DNA from 3 places in the Amycolatopsis sp. NPDC059021 genome. Region 1 is predicted to be linked to each of the others. Evidence: riboswitches for the same ligand, from Rfam matches in the RefSeq annotation. Region 1 holds a riboswitch; each other region holds the start of a gene.
What was found. Region 1 has a riboswitch for S-adenosylmethionine ahead of ACFWX1_RS37850 (aminotransferase class V-fold PLP-dependent enzyme). Riboswitches for the same ligand answer to the same signal wherever they lie in the genome.
Positions count from the first base shown of each region.

Region 1 (3,264 bases):
CAGGCGCAGAACGGGGGCAGTTCGCGCGGATCGCCGACCGGCGCCCAGCGGCCGTCCTGCTTCGCGTACTCCCAGCGGGCACCACGCGCGACGATCTGGCGCAGCGCGAGCACGAGCCGGTCGACGTGTTCGGTGGTGCTGCCGAGACCGAGGCTGACCCGCACCGCCTGCTGACCCGCTCCCCCGGCGACGCCGATGAGCCGCTTGGTCGCGACGTGCGCGCAGAAGGCGCCGTCGCGGACGCCGATGCCGTACTCGGCCGAAAGCACCGCGGCCAGCCAGCCGGGCTCGAAGCCGTCGACCACGAAGCTCACCGTGCCGACGCGGTCCACCGGCGCGTCGAATAGCCGCAGTTCGGCGCAGCCCGGGATCGCGGCGAGCCCCTTGCGCAGCCGGGCCAGCAGGACCTCTTCGTGCGCGCCGACGGCGTCCCAGTGGGCGGCGAGCTGTTCGCACGCGACGCCGAGGGCGTACACGCCGACGGTGTTGGGCGAACCGGCCTCGTGCCGTTCCGGTCCGGCGTTCCAGACGACGCCGAGGTCGTCGGCCTCGCCCGTGACGAGCTTGGTCGCGCCGCCACCGGCGAGATACGGCTGGGCGGCACGGAGCCAGTCCGCGCGGCCGATGAGCGCACCGGCACCGAACGGCGCATACAGCTTGTGGCCGGACAGCGCGACGTAGTCGACATCCAGTTCCCGCAAGGAAATCCGGCGATGCGGGGCCAGCTGGGCGGCGTCGAGCGCGATCCGGGCGCCGTGGCGGCGGGCCACCGCCGCGATCTCCGCGACGGGCAGCAGCTCACCGGTCACATTGGACGCTCCGGTGACGACCACCAATCGGGGCCCCTGCGGGCATTCCGCGAGCGCTTCGTCCACAGCGGACACTGCGGCGAGCCGGGTGCGTGGCGTCGGAATCCGGCGGACGTTCGGGCCCCGCCACGGCAGCAGCGCGGCGTGGTGCTCGGTGTCGAAGACGACCACCGAGGTGTGCTTGGGCAGGCTGCGGGCGAGCAGGTTGAAGGAATCGGTGGTGTTGCGGGTGAACACCACGGTGTCGGTCGAACGCGCGTCGGCGAACCGGCGCAGGATGTCGCGCGTGCGCTCGTAAAGCCGCGTCGAGACCTGCGAGGCGAACCCGGCGCCGCGGTGCACGCTCGCGTACCAGGGCAGGAACTCGTCCACCGCGCGGCGCACGGCGTCCAGACAGGGCGCGCTCGCGGCGTGGTCGAGGTTCGCGTAGCCGATCTCGCCGCCGGTGACGAGCGGAACGCTCAGCCCGGCACCCGCGACCGCCGGGATTCCTTGCGGCGCAACGGTAACGGTGGTTTCGGTGGTGTTCTGACGATCGACGGCGAGTGTCATCGGGTGCCTCCTCGGCGGTCCGGGGGACCCCCGGCGAGGGGCCCGCGCTTGCCCGCCGCACCTCGCGACAGGCCCGGTCCTCACCCGGGGCACCCCACCGCGGTTGGAGGGTTGCCGGCCAGCAAGCCGGGGCTTAGCGCTGGCACTCATGACCTGACGACGAAGATAGCCGACACCGCGTGCGCCGATCCAGTCCCATCCGGGTGACTGAGACGGCCGTCACTCTCCGGAATTGCGGTCATTGCGGTCTACGCCGTCACCCGGAAGCGGCCCGGCAGCCGGACGACCGACTGGTCGGTCAGGTGCGTCGCCGTCCCCTCGTACTGCTCGGCGCCCGCCGCGAACCGCCATCCGCCCAGCTCCTTGCCGTCGATCGGCTCGCCGAGCGCGGCGGCCAGTTCGCCGGAGACCTCGGCGTAGGACAGCCCGCTCCAGTTCCCGCGAGCGCGCCAATCCCTTGCGTCGCCGGGATTCCCGGACGCCGTCGTGGCGGGCAGCGTCCAGAGCGTGAAGTGGACATGGGCACCGGTGGTGCTGCCGCCGCAGGGCAGGGCGTTGCCGGTGGAACCGAGGACGGCGCCGGGCGCGACCCGCTGTCCGTCGGCGACCTGGATGTTCTCCATGTGGTAGTACCCGGTGCGCCAGCCGCCGTCGTGGTCGATGGTCACCCAGTCACCCCCAGCGCAGTGCTGCAGATGCACGGTCCCGGCCAGCGGGGCACGGACGGTCTTGTCGGCCGGGCTGAAGTCGATGGCGTTCTTCACGCCGCTGCCACCGTCGTCGGAGTGGATCCCGGCCGAATACACGAGCTGGCCCGCCGCGAACGGCAGGGCGAAGGCGGGAAACGTGTCCGCGGCGGAGGCCGCGGGGGCCAGGAGCAACGCTCCGGCGGTCGTCGCGGCGGCGAAGCCGGCCCAGCGCGCACTCAGTTTCAGCATCACCGTGTGTACTCCTTAGCCCGAGAAGCTCACCCATTCGAGGTAGACGATGCGAGCGCACATTAGCCCGAAAGGGTGCGTCAGGGGAACACACGGTGGAAAGATCTACGGAAAACTACCAACCATCGAGGCCGGTTTTGTGAGCTAGCGGCCGGATTCGCCCTTCCAGCGGGCCAGGCGGCCTGCCCGGTCCACGGCCCGCAACCGGCGCTCCGTGGCACTCCTGGCCCGTTCGGTGGTCACCACCAGTAGCTGGTCGTGCTCCTGGAGGCGGCTGGTCTTCTCGGGCGTGAACCCGGCGCCGTCGCGCACCACGAGGCTGACCGTCGCGCCGGCCGGCAGCCGCAGCTCCGAGAGGTACACGCCGTGCAGCCGCGATCCGGCCTGGATACGGACCTGCAGCAGCTCGGCGCCCATTTCGTCGAGCGGCGCGGAGTCGACCTCGACCTCGTGCGGTTCGGTGTGCCGGGCCAGCCCGAGCACCCGCGCGAGCGGGCTCAGCGTCGCGCCCTGCACCAGGGTCAGCACGATGACCAGCACGAACACCGCGTCCACCAGCCGTTGCGCGCCCGGCACGCCCTGGGAAAGCGGGATCATCGCGAGCACGATCGGCACCGCGCCGCGCAGGCCGGCCCACGACAGGAACACCTGTTCCCACCACGGCACGCGGAACGGGAGCATCGACAGCAGGACCGAAAGCGGGCGCGCGAGCAGCAGGACGACAGCGCCCGCCACGAGCCCCGGCACCAGCGTTTCCAGCAGCCTGCTCGGCGAGGCGAACAGGCCGAGCAGCACGAACAGCCCGATCTGGGCGAGCCAGCCGAGGCCTTCGGCGAAGGACAGCGTGTCGGATCGGTGCGGCAGCCGGGAATTGCCCAGCACCAGCCCGGCGACGTACGTCGCGAGCAGGCCGGAGGCGTGCGCGAGCTGCCCGCTGGAGAACGCCAGGACGCACACCGACACCG
Region 1 is NZ_JBHYIQ010000095.1:3,140-6,403, forward strand. Features, by position in the region: gene ACFWX1_RS37850 (aminotransferase class V-fold PLP-dependent enzyme) at 1-1,361, opposite strand, end outside; SAM riboswitch class IV at 1,401-1,515, opposite strand; gene ACFWX1_RS37855 (M23 family metallopeptidase) at 1,610-2,299, opposite strand; gene ACFWX1_RS37860 (potassium/proton antiporter) at 2,444-3,264, opposite strand, start outside.

Region 2 (3,264 bases), on a different contig from region 1:
CGGTGGTCCCGGACGGCGGCGGTCCGGCGGTCTCCCGCCGGGGCGAGCCGCGTGGCCCGCCCCGGCGGTGAGCCGGCGTCAGTAGCCGAGGGCCTCGCGCACGGCGGCGGCGGACGGCGGGACGGTCGCCTTGGGGCCGATGTGGTTCTCGACGGCGTCGAGCGTCTTGAGGCCGTCACCGGTGATCAGCAGGACGGTCTCGGCGTCCGGGTCGAGCTTGCCGGTTTCGATGAGCTTCTTCGCCGTGGCGACGGTGACCCCGCCCGCCGTCTCGGTGAAGATGCCCTCGGTGCGGGCCAGCAGCCGGATGCCCTCGACGACCTCTTCGTCGCTCACGTCCTCGATCGCGCCGTTGGTGCGGTTGACCACGTCGAGCACGTAGGGGCCGTCGGCGGGGTTGCCGATCGCCAGCGAGCGCGCGATGGTGTCCGGCCTGACCGGCTGGACGACGTCGTGCCCGGCGCGGAACGCGGCCGACACGGGCGAGCAGCCGGTGGCCTGGGCGCCGAACACCTTGTACGGGCTGGCTTCCACCAGTCCGAGCTGGCCGAGCTCGCGGAAGCCCTTGTCCACCTTGGTCAGCTGGGAGCCGGAGGCGATCGGCACGACGATCTGCTCGGGCAGCCGCCAGCCGAGCTGCTCGGCGACCTCGAAGGCCAGCGTCTTCGAGCCCTCCGAGTAGTACGGGCGGACGTTCACGTTCACGAACGCCCAGCTCTCGTGCTCGGCGGCGAGTTCGGTGGCGAGGCGGTTGACGTCGTCGTAGTTGCCGTCGACGGCGATCAGCGCGCCGTCGTACACCGCGGTCGTGAGGATCTTGGCGCGCTCCAGCGTCTTCGGGATCAGCACGACGGACTGCCAGCCCGCGCGGGCGGCCGCGGCGGCGACGGCGTTGGCGAGGTTCCCGGTCGAGGGACAACACAGCACCTCGAACCCGAACTCGCGGGCGGCCGCCAGCGCGACGGCGACGACCCGGTCCTTGAAGGAGTGGGTCGGGTTGCCGGTGTCGTCCTTGACCCAGATCCGCTTGACCCCCAGCGCCTTCGCCAGCCGGTCGGCCCGGATCAGCCGGGTGGCGCCGGGCTCGGTGTTGGGGATCTCCTCGACGTTGGAGGGAACCGGGAGGAGTTTCTTGTAGCGCCAGATGTTCTTCGGGCCGGCTTCGATGTCCTCGCGCCGGACCCGGCCGAAGTCGTAGGCGACCTCGAGCGGCGAGAAGTCTTCGGCGGAGACGAATTCGGGAGCGAGCGGCTGCCGGTGACCCTCTTCCTTCGACACCAGTTCGACGGCCGGGCCCAGGTCCGGGGTCTTGGTGGTGGAGGTCGTGCCGAGGGTTGCGGTCATCGCGAGGTTCCTTTCCTCATCTGTCCCGCCGAGGCGGGCCGGAATTGGCACCGTGTTCGTCAGCTACCCCGCGATCGCGGGATGACAGGCTTTGACGCCGGTTGCCGGGGCTTCGTCGGGCCGTTCCCTCTGCCCCTCTGGATGAGCGGTATTCGGTTGTCGGCGCGCCGCGCGGGCGCCGCCTCGGGACACACCGTACGGCATCCTGATCGGCTCGTGCCACGGTGGGCGCGCCGGTGTCACCGGAGCGGGCGTGTCGCGGGGCGGGTGAGAGGATCGGGGGGTGACCGCGCAAGCCACCGCCACCGCACCGCTGCATCTCGTGCTCGGTGAGGAAGAACTGCTCATCGAACGGGCCGTCCGCGCCGCCCTGGACGCCGCCAAGGCGGCCGATCCGACCGCCGACATGACCAGGATGCGGGTGTCGGAACTCACAGCGCCCGAGCTCGCCGAACTGGTGAGCCCCTCGCTGTTCAGCGAGGGCCGCGTGATCGTCCTCGAAGCGGCGCAGGACATCTCGCAGGAGCTGTCCGACGCCGTGCTGTCCTACCTCAAGGCCCCCGCCGACGGGATCGTGCTGGTCGTCGTGCACACCGGGGGCGGCAGGAGCAAGGCGGCGAAGGCGCTGCCCGCCGCCTTGCGCAAGGCCGGGGCCCAGATCACCGAATGCGCCAAGCTGACGAAGGCCGCCGACCGGGAGTCGTTCGTCCGCAACGAAGTCCGCCGGGCGGGCGGCAAGATCGACGGCGCCGGGGTGCTCGCGCTGATCGACGCCGTCGGCTCGGATCTGCGGGAGCTGTCGTCGGCGGCGACACAGCTGGTCGCGGACTCCGGCGGCGTCGTCGACGAGCAGGCCGTGCGCCGGTACCACCGGGGCCGCGCCGACGTCACGGGCTTCGCCGTCGCGGAGAAGGCGGTGGCGGGGGACAGGGCGGCCGCGCTGGAGCAGTTGCGCTGGGCGATGCAGCTGGGGGTGCCGCATGTGCTCGTCGCCGACGCGCTCGCCGACGCCGTCCGCACCATCGCCAGGGTCTCGGCGGCCGGGCGGGGCAACCCGAACCAGATGGCCGGGGAACTCGGGATGCCGCCGTGGAAGGTGCGCAAGGCGCAGGGCCAGTCGCGGGGCTGGAACTCCGACGGCCTCGCCACCGCGATGCGGGTCGTCGCTCGGCTCAACTCCGAGGTCAAGGGTGCCGCGGCGAGCCCGGACTACGCACTGGAGCGCGCGGTGAACGAGGTCGTCGCCGCCAAGGGCGACCGCTGAGGCGAAGACACGCGAAAGGCCCCGGCGACCGAGGTCGCCGGGGCCTTTGCGGAGAGCGGGCTCAGATGTTGTTCGCGCGCTTGGCCATCGCGGACTTCTTGTTCGCGGCCTGGTTGGCGTGGATGACGCCCTTGGTGACGGCCTTGTCCAGCTTCTTGGCGGCCTCGCGCTGCAGCTCGACGGCCTTGGCCTTGTCCCCGGACTCGGCGGCCTCGCGGAACTTGCGGATCGCGGTCTTCACCGAGGACCGGATCGCCTGGTTGCGCTGACGCGCCTTCTCGTTGGTGGTGATGCGCTTGATCTGCGACTTGATGTTGGCCATGGTGGCGCTCCTGTTCGTACTCGGTGAGTTCGCTGCCGCGTCGCTGGATAACTCTGTGGCCCCGGCCACCCTCGCGGGCGGTGCGCGGGTTTCCTCCATGACGGAATGCCGCACGGCAACGAACGGCAAGCCTAACAGCCTGCTCCGACGGCCTCGCGAGGGCCTCGACGTGATCGCTTACGCGTACTACGGTGGGTGGAGTCAGTGCCTAGGGTTCCGCCATCGGCCCGCACCTGCGGGAGAACACAACGAGGGCTGGTGGGACAGGTCCGAGCGGCACCATCGGCGGCTCAGGAGCCCGCCGTTCATCTGACGGGACAAAAGCCTGGAGGAC
Region 2 is NZ_JBHYIQ010000034.1:41,358-44,621, forward strand. Features, by position in the region: gene ACFWX1_RS21170 (ComEC/Rec2 family competence protein) at 1-71, shown strand, start outside; gene thrC (threonine synthase) at 79-1,344, opposite strand; SAM riboswitch class I at 1,358-1,492, opposite strand; gene holA (DNA polymerase III subunit delta) at 1,628-2,608, shown strand; gene rpsT (30S ribosomal protein S20) at 2,670-2,930, opposite strand.
Region 2: it holds a riboswitch for S-adenosylmethionine, as region 1 does, so the genes downstream of both, thrC (threonine synthase) here and ACFWX1_RS37850 (aminotransferase class V-fold PLP-dependent enzyme) in region 1, are expected to answer to the same signal.

Region 3 (3,264 bases), on a different contig from region 1:
GGGGGGGGTCTGGCCGCCACGGCCCTTTTGGGCCCTTACACGGTGGCCCCCGTGGGTTCCGCGACAGCCAAAGCCGAGAGGAACGGGCTGGGTGACATGATGAAGGCGGCTGTCACGTTCGCTGTGACGAAGTGACGCTCGCCGCACCAATGGTCGTGAGTGGCCATCTGTGGGGGCGCCCGCAACCGAGGGACGCCCTTGGTGCGTTCACTGCACCGGGGGCGTCCCTCGGCGCGGCCAACGCACCGAAGGCGTCCCTCGGCACGCCCCCGCCCACCCACGCTGGGTACGATCTGCCGGTGGTGGAACTGCTTGGCCCTGCCGAGATCAGGGGGCTCGCGGCCGAGCTGGACGTCCGGCCGACGAAGAAGCTCGGCCAGAACTTCGTGCACGACCCGAACACCGTCCGGCGCATCGTCGAACTCGCCGGGGTCGGGGCGGGCGACGTCGTCCTCGAGGTCGGGCCGGGGCTCGGCTCGCTGACCCTCGGCCTGCTCGGCGCCGGCGCCGAGGTGATCGCCGTAGAGATCGACCCGGTGCTCGCCGGGCGCCTGCCCGCGACGGTCGCCGAGCGTGGCCCGGAGGCCGCCGGGCAGCTCACCGTCGTCGGCGCCGACGCGCTCCGCGTCAAGGCCGCGGACCTGCCCGCCGAGCCGGTCGCGCTCGTCGCGAACCTCCCCTACAACGTCGCGGTGCCCGTCGTGCTGCACCTGCTCGCCGAACTGCCGTCGCTGACGCGCGGGCTCGTCATGGTGCAGACCGAGGTCGCCGACCGGATGGCCGCGGGGCCCGGCAGCCGCATCTACGGCGTGCCCAGCGTCAAGCTCGCGTGGTACGGCCGCGCCCGCAAGGTGGCCGCCGTGCCGCGAGCCGTGTTCTGGCCGGTGCCGAACGTGGATTCCGCGCTGGTTTCCTTCGAACGTGCGCAATTCTCCTTCGAGAACAAGAAATCCGGCACCGAAGAGTCCATTGTGGACAAAGAAGCGCTGTTCGGTGTCGTGGACGCCGCGTTTGCACAGCGGCGGAAAACGCTGCGCGCGGCACTGGCGGGCTGGGCGGGCTCCGCGGACCGGGCGGGCGCCGTGCTCGCTGCCGCCGGGATCGATCCCCGGACCCGGGGTGAACAGCTTGACGTCGGGGACTTCGCGCGTATCGTCGCGGCAGCGGGGCGCGCGCCCCGGTCGTCCGGTGCGTGACGGCGTTATCGCAGCTTGCTGAAGTCCGGCCCCGATCCCGAGGTCTGGGCACGGCCAGTCGTGTGATCTGTGCCTATGGGCTTGCGTTCAATCCCTGGGATCGGTTTTACTCGAAGCGTCCATCCCGAGCGACTGAGAGACCTGGCTCGCCGAAGTCGCAGCAACCACCCTCCCCGGGGCAGGTGCTACCGCCAGGACCGATGGAGGCCACGTCCATGAAGAGGGTTGCCCGCCCGCTCCTGCTCACCAGGCGGCGCGTAGTCGATGAAGGTCGCCGCACGGTCTGTGCGTGTCGACGCTCCACCGTTCTCGCCTGAGTTCTGCCGCCTGAATTTCTTTTCGTGAGCACCGTCCATTTCGGACGGTCAACTGGTGAACGGTCGCGCGCGCCTGGGGGTGCTGCGCCCTGCTTCTGGAGCTTTCGTGATCACTGTCGAAAACCTGACCAAGTCCTTTCCCCACAACGGAAATCCGGTCGTCGCGCTACGGGACGTGAGCGTCGACGTGCAGGCCGGGTCCCTCTTCGGCGTCGTCGGCCCGGCCGGCTCGGGCAAGTCCACGCTCGCCCGCTGCATCGCGCTGCAGGAGCGTCCCGACCGGGGCGTGGTCCGGCTCGACGGCCTCAACACCGGCACGCTCGACGGCAGGCGGCTGCGGGAGATCCGGCGTCAGCTCGGCGTGGTCGGCACCAAGCCGGAGCTGATCGCCGAGCGGACCATCGCCGGCAACATCGCCACCCCGCTGGAACAGCTGGGCGTCGACGGCCCGCAGCGCCGCAGCCGCGTGGGCACCCTGCTCGACCTGGTCGGGCTCACCCCCCGCGCGGCCCAGCGCCCGGCCGAGCTGACCGAGGGCCAGCTGCGCCGCGTCGCCGTCGCGAAAGCGCTCGCGGCGAGCCCGTCCGTCCTGCTGGCCGACGACCCGACCGCGGGCGTCGACAGCGACGAGGCCGGGGCCGTGCTGACCGTCCTCGACCGCGCCAGGGCCGAGCTGGGCGTCACCATCGTGGTCACCACCCCGGACGCGACCGTGGTGCGGCGCGTGTGCGACGACGTCGCCGTGCTGGAGGACGGCGCCGTGATCGAACGCGGCACCGTGCTGGACCTGATCTCCGACCCGGCCAGCCGCACCGCGCAGACGCTGCTGCCCGCGATCGAGACCACCCGCACACAGGCCGCGCGCTACGACCGCTCGGTCGATGTCGTCCTGATCGGCTTCGCGTCGGTCGGCGCCCTGCTGCCCGAGGCGGCGAGCCGCTTCGACGTCGAACTCGCCACCATCGGCGGCGGGCTCACCCGCATCGGGGACACCCCGGTGGGCCGGTTCCGGCTCGGTGTCCGCGGTGAGCGGTCGGACGCGGCGCTGGCCTGGATCGCCGAGCGCGGCGGCCGGGTCACGCACACGACCCGGGGCCCGCAGGGCGTCGCCGCCTGATCACCTGCACCCGTATGGAGCGTGGGGCCACTGCGAGGGAGCTGGAGTCCCTCGAGGAGGCCCCCACGGACCTTTTCGTTACGGGGCCGCCGAGCGTGTCGTGCGTTCTCCTTCCGCGAGCGTTCCGGGCGAGGCCACGTAGGCTTGGCATGTGCTCGCCGTTGTACCGCCCCCAGTGACCGTTCGCGTTCCCGCCAAGGTCAATCTGCACCTTTCGGTGTCCGACCTGCGCGAGGACGGCTATCACGAGCTGGTCACCGTCTTCCAGGCGCTGTCGCTGACCGACGAGGTGACCGTCATGGCCACCGACGAGCCCGGGATCGAGGTCTACGGCGAGGGTGAGGGCTCGGTGCCCACCGGCGCCGCCAACCTCGCGTGGCGCGCGGCCCAGGCACTGGCCGCGTACGCCGGGAAGCCGGGGGCCGAGGCGAAGGTCCGCATCGTGCTCCGCAAGGGCATCCCGGTCGCGGGCGGGATGGCCGGGGGCAGCGCCGACGCGGCGGCCACCCTCGTCGGGCTGGCCTCGCTGTGGAAGCTGGACGTCACCCGCGACGAGCTGGCCGAGATCGCGGCCAAACTCGGCAGCGACGTCCCGTTCGCGCTCTACGGCGGCACCGCGCTGGGCACCGGCCGC
Region 3 is NZ_JBHYIQ010000006.1:162,272-165,535, reverse strand. Features, by position in the region: gene rsmA (16S rRNA (adenine(1518)-N(6)/adenine(1519)-N(6))-dimethyltransferase RsmA) at 300-1,196, shown strand; SAM riboswitch class I at 1,313-1,403, shown strand; gene ACFWX1_RS05375 (methionine ABC transporter ATP-binding protein) at 1,620-2,630, shown strand; gene ACFWX1_RS05370 (4-(cytidine 5'-diphospho)-2-C-methyl-D-erythritol kinase) at 2,782-3,264, shown strand, end outside.
Region 3: it holds a riboswitch for S-adenosylmethionine, as region 1 does, so the genes downstream of both, ACFWX1_RS05375 (methionine ABC transporter ATP-binding protein) here and ACFWX1_RS37850 (aminotransferase class V-fold PLP-dependent enzyme) in region 1, are expected to answer to the same signal.